Regions from separate parts of the Streptosporangium sp. NPDC002721 genome, predicted to be linked through region 1. Evidence: riboswitches for the same ligand, from Rfam matches in the RefSeq annotation. Region 1 holds a riboswitch; the other holds the start of a gene.
What was found. A riboswitch is a leader RNA that binds a small molecule or an ion and turns the genes downstream of it on or off. The one in region 1 is predicted to bind glycine.

Region 2: linked by a shared signal. The riboswitch ahead of gcvP (aminomethyl-transferring glycine dehydrogenase) and the one ahead of gcvT (glycine cleavage system aminomethyltransferase GcvT) in region 1 are both predicted to bind glycine.

Annotation. Positions count from the first base shown of each region.
Region 1 covers NZ_JBIAQI010000039.1:58,415-65,798, reverse strand. Annotated here, with positions in the region: gene ACFYWM_RS39650 (hypothetical protein) at 1-21, opposite strand, end outside; gene ACFYWM_RS39645 (L-serine ammonia-lyase) at 365-1,741, opposite strand; gene gcvH (glycine cleavage system protein GcvH) at 1,814-2,206, opposite strand; gene gcvT (glycine cleavage system aminomethyltransferase GcvT) at 2,203-3,294, opposite strand; glycine riboswitch at 3,335-3,419, opposite strand; glycine riboswitch at 3,422-3,520, opposite strand; gene ACFYWM_RS39630 (gamma-glutamyl-gamma-aminobutyrate hydrolase family protein) at 3,688-4,383, opposite strand; gene ACFYWM_RS39625 (LacI family DNA-binding transcriptional regulator) at 4,715-5,734, shown strand; gene ACFYWM_RS39620 (3-oxoacyl-ACP reductase) at 5,780-6,544, opposite strand; gene ACFYWM_RS39615 (aldehyde dehydrogenase family protein) at 6,550-7,384, opposite strand, start outside.
Region 2 covers NZ_JBIAQI010000005.1:341,046-348,429, forward strand. Annotated here, with positions in the region: gene ACFYWM_RS09175 (alpha/beta family hydrolase) at 1-59, opposite strand, end outside; gene ACFYWM_RS09180 (hypothetical protein) at 160-507, shown strand; gene ACFYWM_RS09185 (hypothetical protein) at 765-1,547, opposite strand; gene gcvP (aminomethyl-transferring glycine dehydrogenase) at 1,672-4,527, opposite strand; glycine riboswitch at 4,710-4,802, opposite strand; gene ACFYWM_RS09195 (MerR family transcriptional regulator) at 4,818-5,438, opposite strand; gene ACFYWM_RS09200 (bifunctional nuclease family protein) at 5,583-6,053, opposite strand; gene ACFYWM_RS09205 (MerR family transcriptional regulator) at 6,133-6,810, opposite strand; gene ACFYWM_RS09210 (FHA domain-containing protein) at 6,810-7,322, opposite strand.

The sequences.
Region 1 (7,384 bases):
GAAGAGCCAGTGCGACCGCATGAAGCGGAGCACGCGCAGGGGACGGGAGGGGTTCGCGGGGTGCTGGGAGCGACGGGAACGGCTTGCCGGGTGCGTTCCCGTTACCACCGCGACCTCCCGAGTCCCGCGCACATGGCCACCCAGCATAGGCGTGGGATCAGAGGGTCTTGCACGTGATGCGAAATTTGGTAGGGATCGAGTTGTATGTTCCCGGGGGCCTGCGGCTCTGTCCCCCGGCCGGTCAGGGATCCGTGGTCTCCCCGCCGGGACCCCCACGCCGGGGGCCCGTGGCGTCCCGTGCCCGGGCCTCCTGGCAACCGGGAGTCTGTGCCCTTCGTCCCCGGCCCGGTCGCCGAGGGCCCGCTCAGCACTCGATGACGTTCACCGCGAGCCCTCCCCGGCTGGTCTCCTTGTACTTGTCGAGCATGTCGCGCCCGGTGTCGCGCATCGTCTTGATGGCCTTGTCCAGCGAGACGAAGTGGCGGCCGTCGCCGCGCATCGCGATCCTGGCGGCGGCGATGGCCTTGATCGAGGCGACCGCGTTGCGCTCGATGCACGGGATCTGCACCAGGCCGCCGATCGGGTCGCAGGTCAGCCCGAGGTTGTGCTCGATACCGATCTCGGCGGCGTTCTCGACCTGCTCGGGGGTCCCGCCCATCACCTCGGTGAGCCCGGCGGCGGCCATCGAGCAGGCTGAGCCGACCTCGCCCTGGCAGCCGACCTCGGCGCCGGAGATGGAGGCGTTCTCCTTGAACAGCACGCCGATCGCCCCCGCGGTCAGCAGGAAGCGGATCACGCCCTCGTCGTCGGGGTCCTTCGTGAAGCGGTCGTAGTAGGTGAGCACGGCCGGGATGATGCCCGCGGCGCCGTTGGTGGGCGCGGTGACGATGCGGCCCCCGGCGGCGTTCTCCTCGTTGACCGCGAGGGCGAACAGCGAGACCCAGTCCATCGTCTGCAGCGAGTCCTTCTCCGCCGACTCGCTCCGCAGCTGCCGGTGGAGCTGATGGGCGCGGCGGCGGACCTTCAGGCCGCCGGGCAGCACGCCCTCCTTGCCGATGCCGCGCCGCACGCACTCGCTCATGACCCGCCACAGCACGAGCAGCTGTTCGCGGATCTCGGCCTCGGTGCGGCCGAACGCCCGCTCGTTCTCCAGCATCAGCCCGGAGATCGACAGCCCGGTCTCCGCGCACTGGGCGAGCAGCTCCGCGGCCGTGGTGAAGGGGTACGGCAGGACGGTGTCGTCGGGCTTGATCCGGTCGGCGCCGGTGGCGTTCTCGTCGACGACGAAGCCGCCGCCCACCGAGTAGTAGACCTTCTCGCGGATCGTCTCGCCCGACTCGGACAGCGCGGTGAATCGCATGCCGTTGGGGTGACCGGGGAGCGAGATCTTGCGTTCGAAGACGAGATCCTCGCCGATGACGAAGGGGATCTCGCGGGAGCCGTACAGGGAGAGGGTGCCGGACCCGCGCATGGCGGCCAGCCGCTCGTCGACGGTGTCGACGTCGACCAGCTCGGGCTTCTCCCCGGACAGGCCGAGCAGCACGGCCTTGTCGCTGCCGTGGCCCTTGCCGGTCAGGCCCAGCGAGCCGTACAGAATGGCGCTCACCCGGGCGGTCTTCTCCAGCAGCCCGTCCTGGTGGAGGCCGCGGGCGAACTTGTGGGCGGCGGCCATCGGGCCGCCGGTGTGCGAGCTGGACGGGCCGATTCCGATCTTGAAGAGATCGAAGACGCTGATCGTCATCTGAATCCTTCCAGCGTGGACGGCCACGCGCGCCCTCCGGACGCGCGTGGCCGTGACGCGAGGGGGAGAGGCTTAGGACTCACCCGAGGTGAGCGCGGCGTACTCCTCCGGCGACAGCAGGTCGTCGGCGGAGCCCTCAAGGCGTACGCGGAACAGCCAGCCGTCGGCGTAGGGGTCGTTGTTGACCAGCGAGGGGTCGTCCACGACGGCCTGGTTGACCTCGACGACCTCGCCGGAGACCGGCGCGAAGATGTCGCTCACCGACTTGGTCGACTCGACCTCGCCGACCGCGTCACCGGCGGTGATCGTCGAACCGACCTCGGGGAGGATCTGCACGAAGACCACGTCGCCCAGCGCCTCGGCGGCGTAGGCGGTGATCCCGACGGTGAGGGTCAGGCCGTCATCGATGCCGGAGATCCACTCGTGTTCCTTGGTGTAGTGCAGTTCCTCGGGAATGCTGCTCATTTTTTCCTCCTGTAGAAAGGCAGCGCGACGACCTCGACCGGCTCGTGGCTGCCCCTGATGTCGACGGCCAGTCCTGACGACAGGCCGTTGTCCACGTAGGCCATCGCGATGGGCTTACCCAGAGACTGGGAGGGCGCCCCGCTGGTGACCTCGCCGACGACCGTGCCGTCACCGGCGACCACCACCGAATACCCGTGCCGGGGCACCCTGCGGCCGGTCGCGATCAGACCGACCAGGCGGCGGGACGGCGGGACGTCCTCGCGTGATTCGAGGGCGGCCCGGCCGACGAAGTCGCCCGGCTTGTCAAACCTCACCACACGGCCCAGCCCGGCGTCGAACGGGGTCAGCGCGGACGACAGCTCGTTGCCGTACAGCGGCATCCCGGCCTCCAGGCGGAGGGTGTCGCGGGCGGACAGGCCCGCGGGGATCAGGCCGTGCGGCGCGCCCGCCTCGGTGAGGGCGGTCCAGATCGCCTCGGCGTCCCCGGCGGCGACGAACAGCTCGAAGCCGTCCTCGCCGGTGTAGCCGGTACGGGCGATGAGAGCCTCGCGGCCCGCGACGACGGCGGGCAGGCCGGCGTAGTACTTGAGCCCGTCGAGGTCGGCGTCGGTGAGCGTGCCCAGGATCTCCGCGGAGCGCGGGCCCTGGATCGCGACCAGCGCGTACCGCTCGGAGCGGTCGTCCACCGCGGCGTCGAAGTCCTTGGCGCGGCCGGTCAGCTCGGCGGCCACCCGCGGGTAGTTGGAGGCGTTGGCGACGACCATGAACTCGGCGGGGGCGAGGCGGTAGACGATCAGGTCGTCCAGCACGCCGCCCTCGGCGTCGACGATCATCGTGTAGCGGGCACGGCCGGGCTCCAGCGCGGAGAGGTGCCCGACCAGCGCGTAGTCGAGGGCCTCGGCGGCCTGCGGCCCGGTCACGAAGATCTCGCCCATGTGGGAGAGGTCGAACAGGCCGGCCGCCTGGCGGACCGCGTTGTGCTCGGCCGACTCGCTGCCGTAGCGGAGCGGCATCAGCCAGCCCGCGAAGTCGGTCAGCGTCGCGCCGAGGGACTCGTGCACGCCGCGCAGCGGCGTAGGTCGGGACATGTGCGCACCTCAGACAAGGGACAGATGAGAGCATCCTCCCCCTCTGTCGTGGGTGCCTGAGAGTTTCATCCGGGTTTTACCGGACTTTCACCTTCGGCGAGGCCGTGGGACCTGCTTTCCAGAGGCACCTACCCGCACGGTCCTTTGCCTTGAGAGGTTCGCGGGGAGGGCTTGCTCCTTCAGGGGTCCTGGCCTGGGTGTCAGGACGCTCTCCCGCACGGGATTCATCGGTGTCACCGGCCAGCCTAACCGCCCGCACGGGCCGAGCGAAATCCCCCGCGCCCATCGGGGAGGCCGTCTGCGGCCTGCGGGTCCTCCGCCCGCGAGGCCCGGGGTGTCCCGGGGCGGGGTCAGGGGGCGGAGTGCCGGACCAGCGCCTCGAACAGGGCGGGGTCAGGGGGCGGAGTGCCGGACCAGCGCCTCGAACAGGGCCGACTCGTCGTCGGTCTCGGGGTGCCACTGGACGGCGACGGCGAAGGGGTGGTCGTCCACCTCCACGGCCTCGATCGCGCCGTCCTCGGCGTGGGCGGTCACGGTCAGGCCCTCGGCGAGCCGGTCGAGGGCCTGGTGGTGGTAGTGGGCCACGTCCACGGTCTCGGTCCCGAAGATCTTCGAGACCCGGCTGCCGGGGGCGAACCACACCGGCATCCTGCCGTAGCGGCCGGGGGCCGGGGCGTGCCCCGGGTGGCCGACCACGTCGGGCAGGTGCTGGTGGAGGGTGCCGCCCAGCGCGACGTTCAGGATCTGCATGCCCCGGCAGACGCCCAGGAAGGGCAGGCCCCGCTCCAGCGCCGCCCGGACCAGCCCCAGCTCCGCGTCGTCGCGGAACGGCCGGACGTGGCCGGTCCGCTCGTGCGGCTCCTGGCCGTACCGCTCCGGGCCGACGTCCCCGCCGCCGGCCAGGATCAGCCCGTCCAGGCGCTCCACCAGCGTCGCGGGGTCGCCCGCCGGGGGCAGGATCACCGGCTGCCCGCCCGCGCGGGCCACGTGGTCGACGTAGTCGTAGGGCAGGAGGGCGGCGGTCGTCTCCCAGACGGTGAAGCGCGCGGGCTCGACGTAGCAGGTGACACCGATGACGGGACGGGACATGATCTCCTGTTTCGCCGTGCTTCCACCGATGTCCTGGCGCCGTGGGCCCGTCCCGGTGCTCCTCCCGCACGTTACCGGCCGCGGCGGGCCGGCGTGCCGCCGGGGTGCGGGCGACGTCGCGGCACGGGGCGAGGATTAAGTGGTTAAGCGAGCCCGCCGCCGGGGAGCGGGTGCGGCCGTCGCTCCCGGTGTGGCCGGGTGCGTGGATGTCCGGCCGTGACCGCTGCTCACGGCGGGTGGCCTGTCGCCGTGGGGATCATGAAGGATCGGGGCGGGCATAGTAAAGTACGCGGCGGAAACATGTCGGATAACCGGTTCAGGTGGGGGTCTCGTGAAGCGACCGACGATCGCCGACATCGCTCGTCGCGCGGGGGTGTCCAAGGTCGCGGTCTCCTACGCGCTGAACGACCGCCCGGGCGTGTCGGAGGCGAGAAGGAACACCATCAAGGCCATCGCCAGGGAGATCGGCTGGCAGCCCAACAGCGCCGCGCGCGCGCTCAACGGGGCGCGGGCCCGCGCCGTCGGCCTGACCGTGTGCCGCCCGGCGCGGGTGCTGGGGATGGAGCCGTTCTTCATGGAGTTGATCAGCGGCATCGAGAGCGAGCTGTCGGCCCGCTCCTACGCCCTGCTCCTGCAGGTGGTGGCCGACCATCAGCAGGAGACGGAGGTCTACCGCAGGTGGTGGGGGGAGGGCCGCGTCGACGGCGTCATCCTGGTCGACCTGCGCTTCGACGACCCGCGCGTCCCCGAGATCGAGGAGCTGGCCCTGCCGGCCGTGGTGATCGGCCATCCGTCGGGAGCCGGTTCGCTCGCCCCCGTCTGGTCCGACGACGGCGCGGCCGTGCGGGAGACGGTGGAGTATCTCGCCGCGCTCGGCCACCGCAGGATCGCCAGGGTCGCCGGGCTGCCCGCGCTGGTGCACACCGTCCTGCGCGACCGGGCCTTCACCGCCGCGTGCGACGGGCTCGGCCTGGACGGTCACTCCATCGTGCACACCGACTACACCGGCGAGGAGGGCGCGCGGGCCACGCGGCGGCTGGTCAGCGCCGCGAACCGGCCGACGGCGATCGTCTACGACAACGACATCATGGCCGTCGCCGGGCTCTCGGTCGCGCAGGAGATGCGGCTGGAGGTGCCCGCGGACCTGTCCCTCGTGGCGTGGGACGACTCGCCCCTCTCCCAGGTGGTGCGACCGGCCCTCACCGCCCTCGGCCGGGACATCCCCCACTACGGGGCGCAGGCCGCGCGGAGCCTGCTGGCGCTGATCGCCGGCGAGCACGTCACCGGCGTCCAGACCGAGACGGCCAGGCTCACCCCGCGCGGCAGCACGGGCGCGCCGGGCCACCGGTGACGTACGGCACGAGGTGTTGAGGGCGGGGTGTTGAGGGCGGGGTGCTCAGAACGGGGTGACGTACGCGCCGGAGATGCCGCCGTCCACCAGGAACTCCGAGCCGGTGATGAAGCTGGCGTCGTCGGAGGCGAGGAACGCCACCGCCGCGGCGATCTCGGACGCCTCGGCGAAGCGGCCCACCGGGATGTGCACCAGGCGGCGCTGCGCCCGCTCGGGGTCCTTGGCGAACAACTCCTGCAGCAGCGGCGTGTTCACCGGCCCCGGGCACAGCGCGTTCACCCGGATGCCCTCGCGGGCGAACTGCACGCCCAGCTCACGCGACATGGCCAGCACCCCGCCCTTGGACGCGGTGTAGGAGATCTGGCTGGTCGCCGAGCCCATCACGGCCACGAACGACGCGGTGTTGATGATCGAACCCTTGCCCTGCCGCCGCATGTACGGGATGGCGTGCTTGCAGCACAAATAGACCGAGGTGAGGTTGACCTCCTGGACCCGGCGCCAGGCGTCGATGCCGGTCTCCAGGATCGAGTCGTCGTCCGGCGGCGAGATGCCCGCGTTGTTGAACGCGATGTCCACGCTGCCGTAGGTGTCGAACGCGGCCTGGAACGCGCGGGCGACGTCGTCCTCGCTGGTCACGTCGGCGCGCACGAACAGCCCGCCGACCTCGTCGGCGGCCGCCGGACCGGTCGTCTCGTCCAGGTCCACGCACACGACGCGAGCGCCCTCCTCGGCGAACCGGCGCGCGGTGGCCAGGCCGATCCCGCTTCCGGCGCCGGTGATGACGGCGACCCGGTCCTGCAAACGCAGCATCGCTACTACTCCTCGGAAATGAAGACGTTCTTGATCTCGGTGAACGCGGACAGGGCGTCGGGCCCCAGCTCGCGGCCCAGGCCCGACTGCTTGAAACCGCCGAACGGGGTCCAGTAGCGGACGCTCGAATGCGAGTTGACGCTGAGGTTGCCCGCCTCGACCGCCCTGGCCACCCGCAGCGCCCGTCCGACGTCGCGGGTCCAGATGGACCCGCTCAGGCCGTACGGGGTGTCGTTGGCGATGCGCACGGCGTCCGCCTCGTCGTCGAACGGCACCACCGACACCACCGGCCCGAAGATCTCCTCGGTGAACGCCCGGTCGTCCGCCGAGCCGGGCGTCAGCACCGTCGGCGGGAACCAGAACCCCGGCCCCGGCGGGCACGTGCCCTGCAGGTGGGGCGGCTCGGTGACGAAGGAGGCGACCCGCTCCCGGTGCTCGGCGCTGATCAGCGGGCCCATCTCGGTGGCCTCGTCGCGGGGGTCGCCGACCCTGACACCCAGCACCGCCTCCCCGAACCGCGCCAGGAACTCCTCGTGGACCGAGCGCTCGACCAGGATCCGGGACCGCGCGCAGCAGTCCTGGCCCGCGTTGTCGAACACCGCGTACGGCGCGGTCGCCGCCGCTTTCTCCAGGTCGGCGTCGGCGAAGACCACGTTGGCGCTCTTGCCGCCCAGCTCCAGGGTGAGCCGCTTGATTTGCCCGGCGCAGGTGGCGGCGATCTCCTTGCCGACCTCGGTCGAGCCGGTGAACACGATCTTCGCCACGCCGGGGTGCCCGGCCAGCCGGGCGCCCGCCACCTCCCCGGCCCCCGGCAGGACCTGGAACACCCCCTCGGGCAGG
Region 2 (7,384 bases), on a different contig from region 1:
GGGGAGGCCACCTCGTCGATCTCCGCCAGCGCCGGGCCGTGCGGGGTCGCGATCTCCAGCGGCGTGGAAGCACCGGCGAGGGGGGTTGAGTCGGAGGTGGACACGGATCTCCTCCTATCGGCTGATGTCCGGCGAGCGGCCGGAAGGAACAATCGAGGCGTGCAGGACTATCAAGATATCCGCCAGGACATGCGTGCCACCGTCGAGGCCCGGCGCGACCTCGGCCCCGAGTACGAGACCGCCCTCATCGAGTCGTTCGTGTCGCGCCTCGACCAGACCATCGCCCACCGGGTGCGCGCCGAGATGCACGCCGCCGGGGCCCCGAAGGCCGGGACGCGCAAGGGGAACGGCTCGATCCCGATCGCCCTCGGTTCGATGGGCATCGGGATCCCGCTGACCGCCATCGCGGCGCAGAACGCGGGCACCGCCGGGCTGCTGCTGGCCTGGGCCGGGATCGTGGCGATCAACTTCGCCCACGCCCTGGGCCGCTGGCGCGAGCGCGACTGACGCCCCGGAGCCCCGCCTCGCCCCGGACGGCCGGGAACCGGCGAGATCCTCCCGCGGGCACGGAGGCCGACGCCCGAGCGAGAGCCCTTGAGAGCACTTGAGAGCAGGGCGATCCCCGCACCCCGCTCAGGACCAGGCCGGTCGACGGCCGTACAGGATTCCCACGGGACCGGGCCGGCCGGAGCCCGTACAGGCCCCCACGGGCACGGCGATCCCCGCGCCCTCGCGCGGGACGCGGCGCGTCGCGCGGCCCGGCCTCAGAGGTCCCGGTCGAGACGGAGACGGACCTCACCGGCGAGATCCTCGTCGGCGCTCTCCAGGCCGTAGCGCCACACCCGCTCGGCGTCCTCGTCGCGTCCCCGCAGCGGGAGCGTGCGGGCCAGGAGCTCGATGGCCAGCGCGCCGGTCTCGACGTCGCCGCCCTCCTCGACCGCGCCGGAGAACTCCGCGCACGCCAGCTCCAGATGCGCGATGCCGAGCATCACCCGCAGCCTCGCCACCTCGCCCGCGCCGGGCACCGCGAGCGCCTCCAGGAGCACCCGGGCGGCCTCGCCGGGCTCGCCCTCCTCCAGGAACGCCTCCGCCAGCCGCTGGGCGGCACGAGGAGCGATCTCCGGGTCGGCGGTGGCCAGCGCGTCGCGCAGCGACCGCTCGGCCTCCTCCTCGCTCGTGGCGAGCCTGGCGAGGGCCATGTGCGCCAGCGGGACGTAGGCGGGGTGGCCGACGCCCAGCGCGGCCTGCCAGGCGGCGCGGGCCTGGTCGGCCAGCTCCTCCCGCTCGAAGCTCCCCGCGAGCAGGCAGGCGGCCTGGGCGGCGAACTCCGGGTGCCCGGTGGCCAGCGCGGTGCGCGCGGCGGCGCGCGAGCCCGCGACGTCCCCGCTCTCCTCCAGCACCACCGCGAGCCCCACCGCCGCCTGGGCCCGGTCGGGCTCGCCGGGATCGGCGGCCAGCTCGGCGAAGATCGCGGCGGCGCCGTCGAGATCGCCGGACTCGGCCAGTCTTCGCGCGGTGTCCAAGGGACGGGTGTCCACCTCAGGCATGCATGATCCTTCCGGATACGGAGACGCCCCGAGCTTAACGACTCGGGGCGCCCTCCGTCCCGTCGCATTCCCCGCGATTATCGAGCTCCGCGAGGTTCGCGCGAGGTTTCCGCTCTCGCGGCGATCAGTCCTCGTACGCCTCCAGCGGGGGGCAGGAGCAGACCAGGTTGCGGTCGCCGTAGGCCTGGTCGATACGGCGGACCGGCGACCAGTACTTGCCCTCGCGCACCGACGGCAGCGGGTAGGCCGCCTCGGTGCGGCCGTAGGGGTGGCTCCACTCGTCGGCGACGAGGCTGTCGGCCGTGTGCGGGGCGTTGCGCAGCGGGTTGTCGGTCTTGTCGTACGCCCCGGAGGCGACCTTCGCGATCTCCTCGCGGATCGCGATCATCGCCTCGCAGAACCGGTCGAGCTCGGCCAGGTCCTCGCTCTCGGTCGGCTCGATCATCAGCGTGCCGGCCACCGGGAAGGACATGGTCGGGGCGTGGAAGCCGTAGTCGATGAGGCGCTTGGCCACGTCGTCGACCGTCACGCCGGTCTCCTTGGTGATCTGGCGCAGGTCCACGATGCACTCGTGGGCGACGAGGCCGCCCCGGCCGGTGTAGAGGACCGGGTAGTGGGGGCTGAGCCTGCGGGCCAGGTAGTTGGCCGACAGGATGGCCTGCTCGGTGGCCGCCTTCAAGCCGTCGGCGCCCATCATCCGGATGTAGGCCCAGGAGATGGGCAGGATGCCCGCGGAGCCGTACGGGGCCGCCGAGACCGGGCCGACCGCGGTGCCCTCGCGCAGCGGGTGGCCGGGCAGGTACTCGGCCAGGTGGGCGCGGACCGCGACCGGGCCGACGCCGGGGCCGCCGCCGCCGTGCGGGATGCAGAAGGTCTTGTGCAGGTTCAGGTGGGAGACGTCCGCCCCGAACTCCCCCGGCCTGGCCAGGCCGACCAGCGCGTTGAGGTTGGCGCCGTCGACGTAGACCTGCCCGCCGGCCTCGTGCACCAGCTCGCAGATCCGGACGATCGTCTCCTCGTACACGCCGTGCGTGGACGGGTAGGTCACCATGATCGCGGCAAGCCGCTCGCGGTGCTTGTCGATCTTCGCGACGAGGTCGTCGACGTCCACGTTGCCCTGGTCGTCACAGGCGACCACCGCCACCCGCATGCCCGCCATGACGGCGCTCGCGGCGTTGGTGCCGTGCGCGGAGGAGGGGATCAGGCAGACGTCGCGGTCCGAGTCCCCGCGCGCGGTGTGGTAGGCGCGGATCGCCAGGAGCCCGGCGAACTCGCCCTGGGAGCCGGCGTTCGGCTGGAGCGACACGGCGTCGTAGCCGGTGACCTCGGCCAGCCAGCGCTCCAGCTCCCCGATCAGCTCGATGTAGCCGGCGGCCTGGTCCTCGGGCGCGTAGGGGTGCAGCCCGGCGAACTCCGGCCAGGTGATCGGCTCCATCTCGGTGGTCGCGTTGAGCTTCATGGTGCAGGAGCCCAGCGGGATCATCGACCGGTCGAGCGCGATGTCCTTGTCCTGGAGCCTGCGCAGGTAGCGCAGCATGGCCGTCTCGGAGCGGTGGCTGTGGAAGACCGGGTGGGTCAGGTAGTCGCTGGTGCGCGCCAGCGCGGCGGGCAGCGCGTCGTGCGCGGCGGCGTCGAGGTCGGCGAGCACGGCGCCGCTCACCTCGAAGGCGGCCAGGACCTGCTCCAGGTGCAGGAGCTCGGTCCTCTCGTCGCAGGTGACGCCCACGTGGTCGGCGTCGACCAGGCGCAGGTTCACCCCGTTGTCGCGGGCCGCGGCGACGACCGCCCCGGCCCGGCCGGGCACCCGGGCGAGCACGGTGTCGAAGAAGGTGTCGTGCACCACCTCCACGCCGCCCTGGCGCAGGCCCTCGGCGAGTACGACGGCGTGCCGGTGGGTGCGCCGGCCGATCCTGCGCAGGCCCTCGGGACCGTGGTAGACGGCGTACATGCCGGCGATCACGGCGAGCAGCACCTGAGCGGTGCAGATGTTGCTGGTGGCCTTCTCCCGGCGGATGTGCTGCTCGCGGGTCTGCAGCGCGAGCCGGTACGCGGGGCGCCGGTCGGCGTCCTGGGAGACGCCCACCAGGCGGCCCGGCAGCTGGCGCTGGAGGCCGTCGCGGACCGCCATGTAGGCGGCGTGCGGCCCGCCGAAGCCGAGGGGGACGCCGAAGCGCTGGGAGGAGCCGACCGCGATGTCGGCGCCGAGCTCGCCGGGCGCGGCCAGGACGGTGAGGGCCAGCAGGTCGGCGGCGGCGACCACCTGGGCGCCGCGCGCGTGGGCGGCGTCGGCGATCGCGCGGAAGTCGCGGATCCTGCCGCTGGCGCCGGGGTACTGCACGAGCACCCCGAAGCACTCGGGCAGCTCGGCGGTGAAGTCGCTCTCGACCAGCTCGATGCCGAGCGGCTCGGCGCGGGTGCGCAGCACCGCCTTGGTCTGCGGCAGCGCGTCGGCGTCCACCACGAACACCTTCGAGGGGCTGCGGCCCGCGCGGCGGGCCAGGGTCATCGCCTCGGCGGCGGCGGTGGCCTCGTCCAGCAGGGAGGCCCCGGCCACGTCGAGGGCGGTCAGGTCGGAGACGACGGTCTGGAAGTTGATCAGGGCCTCCAGGCGGCCCTGGGAGATCTCCGGCTGGTAGGGCGTGTACGCGGTGTACCAGCCCGGGTTCTCCAGGAGGTTGCGGCGGATGACGCCCGGGGTGATCGTGTCGTGGTACCCCAGGCCGATCATCGAGGTGAGCACGGTGTTGCGCCCGGCGAGGACGCGCAGCTCGGCGAGGGTCTCGGACTCCCCGGCCGCCGGGGGCAGGCTCAGCCGCCCGGAGGAGCGGATCGCCTCGGGTACGGCCACCGCGACCAGGTCGGCGACGGAGGCGAATCCGACCGCCTCCAGCATGCGGGCCTGGCCGGCGTCGTCCGGTCCTATGTGGCGGGTCGCGAACGGGGGGGAGCCGAGTTCGCTGAGCGATGACAGGTCGGTCATTGGTGGAGCCTCCCGGGACGGGGTGGAGACCGGCGCTGGGCGCGGGCGTATGCCTGGTCTCCCCCTCTGTCATCACGACCGTCGTCGCGGGTCGTGACCTGAGAGCTTCACCTGCCCCATATGAGGCGGCTTGCACCGTCGGTGAGGCGCGCCTGGCGAGCGCGCCTGCTTTCCAGAGTTGCCTCGTCCGTGCGGTACCGGGTGCCTGAGAGATTCCGGGGAGGTTGCTCCTTCGGCGCCCCGATCGCGGTCGGGGTCTCTCCCGCACAGGGTCAGTGGCAAGTCCGAGTTTACCCGGTTCGTCGTGCTCTGCGACGGCGGGCCAGCTCATCGGCCTGATGATCTCCTAAAGGGCCCTCGCTCGACTCCGCGCGTTCGCCGGGCAGATCGGCCAGGGAGCCCTCCACCTCCTGCCACACCCGTCCCAGGGCTATCCCGAAGACTCCCTGCCCGCCCTGGAGCAGGTCGATGACCTCGTCGGGCGAGGTGCACTCGTAGACGCTCACCCCGTCGCTCATGAGGGTGATGCCGGCCAGGTCGTTGACGCCCCTGTCGCGCAGGTGCTGCACGGCGATGCGGATCTGCTGGAGGGAGACGCCGGTGTCGAGGAGCCGCTTGACGACCTTGAGGACCAGGATGTCGCGAAAGCCGTACAGCCGCTGGGAGCCGGAACCGTGGGCGGCCCGGACGGTGGGCTCGACCAGGCCGGTGCGCGCCCAGTAGTCGAGCTGCCGGTAGGTGATGCCGGCCGCGGAACAGGCCGTGGGGCCCCGGTATCCGATGTCGGAGGGCACCTTCACCGGTTGCCCGTCGAACAGCAGACCCTCTTCACCCGCGCGCTGACGTGCCGACTGGCGCCGTTCCGGGTCATCCTGGTCGGCGTTTCTACCCTCGCCGCTGCTGACCGCCACGCGGACCTCCGGCTTTCTCTCATCCCACGGCCTGATCTGGGGGTTTACGCACGACCGCGGGTTTCACTTGCACCGTAGGACTGGGGCCAAGTCCAGTCAACGACCCCACCCGGCGCGTCGTGAAGCGTAAATGCACCGAAATTCCTACCCCGCGCGGCCGAAGTCCTCGGGCGTGATCGTGTCAAGGAACTCCCTGAACTTCTCCACCTCGTCCTCCTGGTCGTCGGGGATGATCACCCCGGCCTCCCGGACCACGTCCTCACTCGCGAAGATACGTGCGCCGGTGCGAAGTGCCAAGGCGATCGAGTCGGAGGGACGCGCGCTCACCTCGACCCCGTTGGAGAACACGAGGTCCGCGAAGAAGATGCCGTCGCGCAGGGCGACGATGTTGACCGTGCTCAGCCGGACTCCCAGCCCATCGAGCACGTCGCGGAACAGGTCATGGGTGAGCGGCCGGGGTGGTGGTTCCTCGGCCTGGGCCATGGCTATCGCCGTGGCTTCCGTCATGCCGATCCAGATAGGTAGGTAACGCTCCCCATGTGTCTCTTTCAGCAAGACGATCGGCTGGTTGGAGGGCATCTCTACTCGAACGCCCACGACCTCCATCTGCAACACGGGCTGCTCCGTCTTCGCTGGATTCCGACCGGTTTGTTCAACGTAACACTCGTGGGGGTACGAGTGCCTGGTCAGGTTCTCACCGGCCCAGGGCCCCACGAACGCCGGAACGCAGCAGAGAGGCGTGCAATTCCAGCAGCAGGCCGGAGATCTCCCTCGCCGTCTCGTCGGCCTGGTCGATGGCGCCGGGCCCGCGGCGGCGCAGGAGCGGGGCGACGGCCTGCTCGACCAGCCCGGCCTCGCGCTCCGCGGCGGCCTTGACGGCCCTCAGGTGGCGGGCCCGCAGGCCGAAGGCGGCCAGGGCCCCGACGCTGCGGGCCACGGCCAGCGCCTCGGCGTCGTAGTAGCGGGCCACGGCGGCCAGCAGGCCGTAGTCCTCCAGCTCGGCGAGGGTCTCCTCGTCGAGCTCGGCGGCGGCGAGCAGCTCCTCCCGGGTGAGCCTGACCTCGGGGGGAGCGTCGTCGGGGACGGCACGCGGCCGGGCGGCCGGCCGCTCCTCGCGGTCGGCCGCCTCCAGATGATCCTTGATCACGCGTAGCGGCAGGTAGCGGTCACGCTGCTCGCTGAGGATGTAACGGAGCCGCTCGACGTCGGCGTAGCTGAACTTGCGGTAACCGGAGGGACTGCGCTCCGGCTCGATAAGCCCCTCGCCCTCCAGGAAACGAATCTTGGAGATGCTGACATCGGGGAACTCGCCCTGCAGGAGAGCGAGCACCTCCCCGATGCTCATGTGCGCACGAGCGGCCTGCGAGCTCATCATCCTCCAGCGGCGCCGCGGGTGAGGAAGACGAGGCGGAACTTGCCGATCTGCACCTCGTCCCCGCCGTACAGCGGGACCTCCTCGATGCGCTCGCGGTTCACGTACGTGCCGTTCAGGCTGCCGACGTCGCGGACGGTGAACACCCCGCCGCCGCGCCGGTAGAACTCCACGTGGCGGCGCGAGACCGTGATGTCGTCGAGGAAGATGTCGCTCTCGGGGTGACGGCCCACGGTGGTGAGGTCGCTGTCGAGCAGGAACCGGCTGCCGGCATTGGGGCCGCGCATCGCGACCAGCAGCGCCGTGCCCGGGGGCAACTGCTCGACTGCCTGCCGTTCGGCGAGAAGCGTCTCACCTGTCTCCGCCTCGTAGGCCTCGATCCCGGAGAGGGAGATCGTCGATGTGCTGTCTCCGGGGGTCTCGGCTTTGGTAAGCGGCGACCCGCATCGTGAACAGAAACGGGCATCCTCAGGGTTGGCATGACCGCACTGCGTGCAGTAGACGCTCGGCATCGATCGGCTCGGCCTCCTACCGCGAAGACGCGGCAACGGTGCTCAGTGATGCGCGCCTCGCT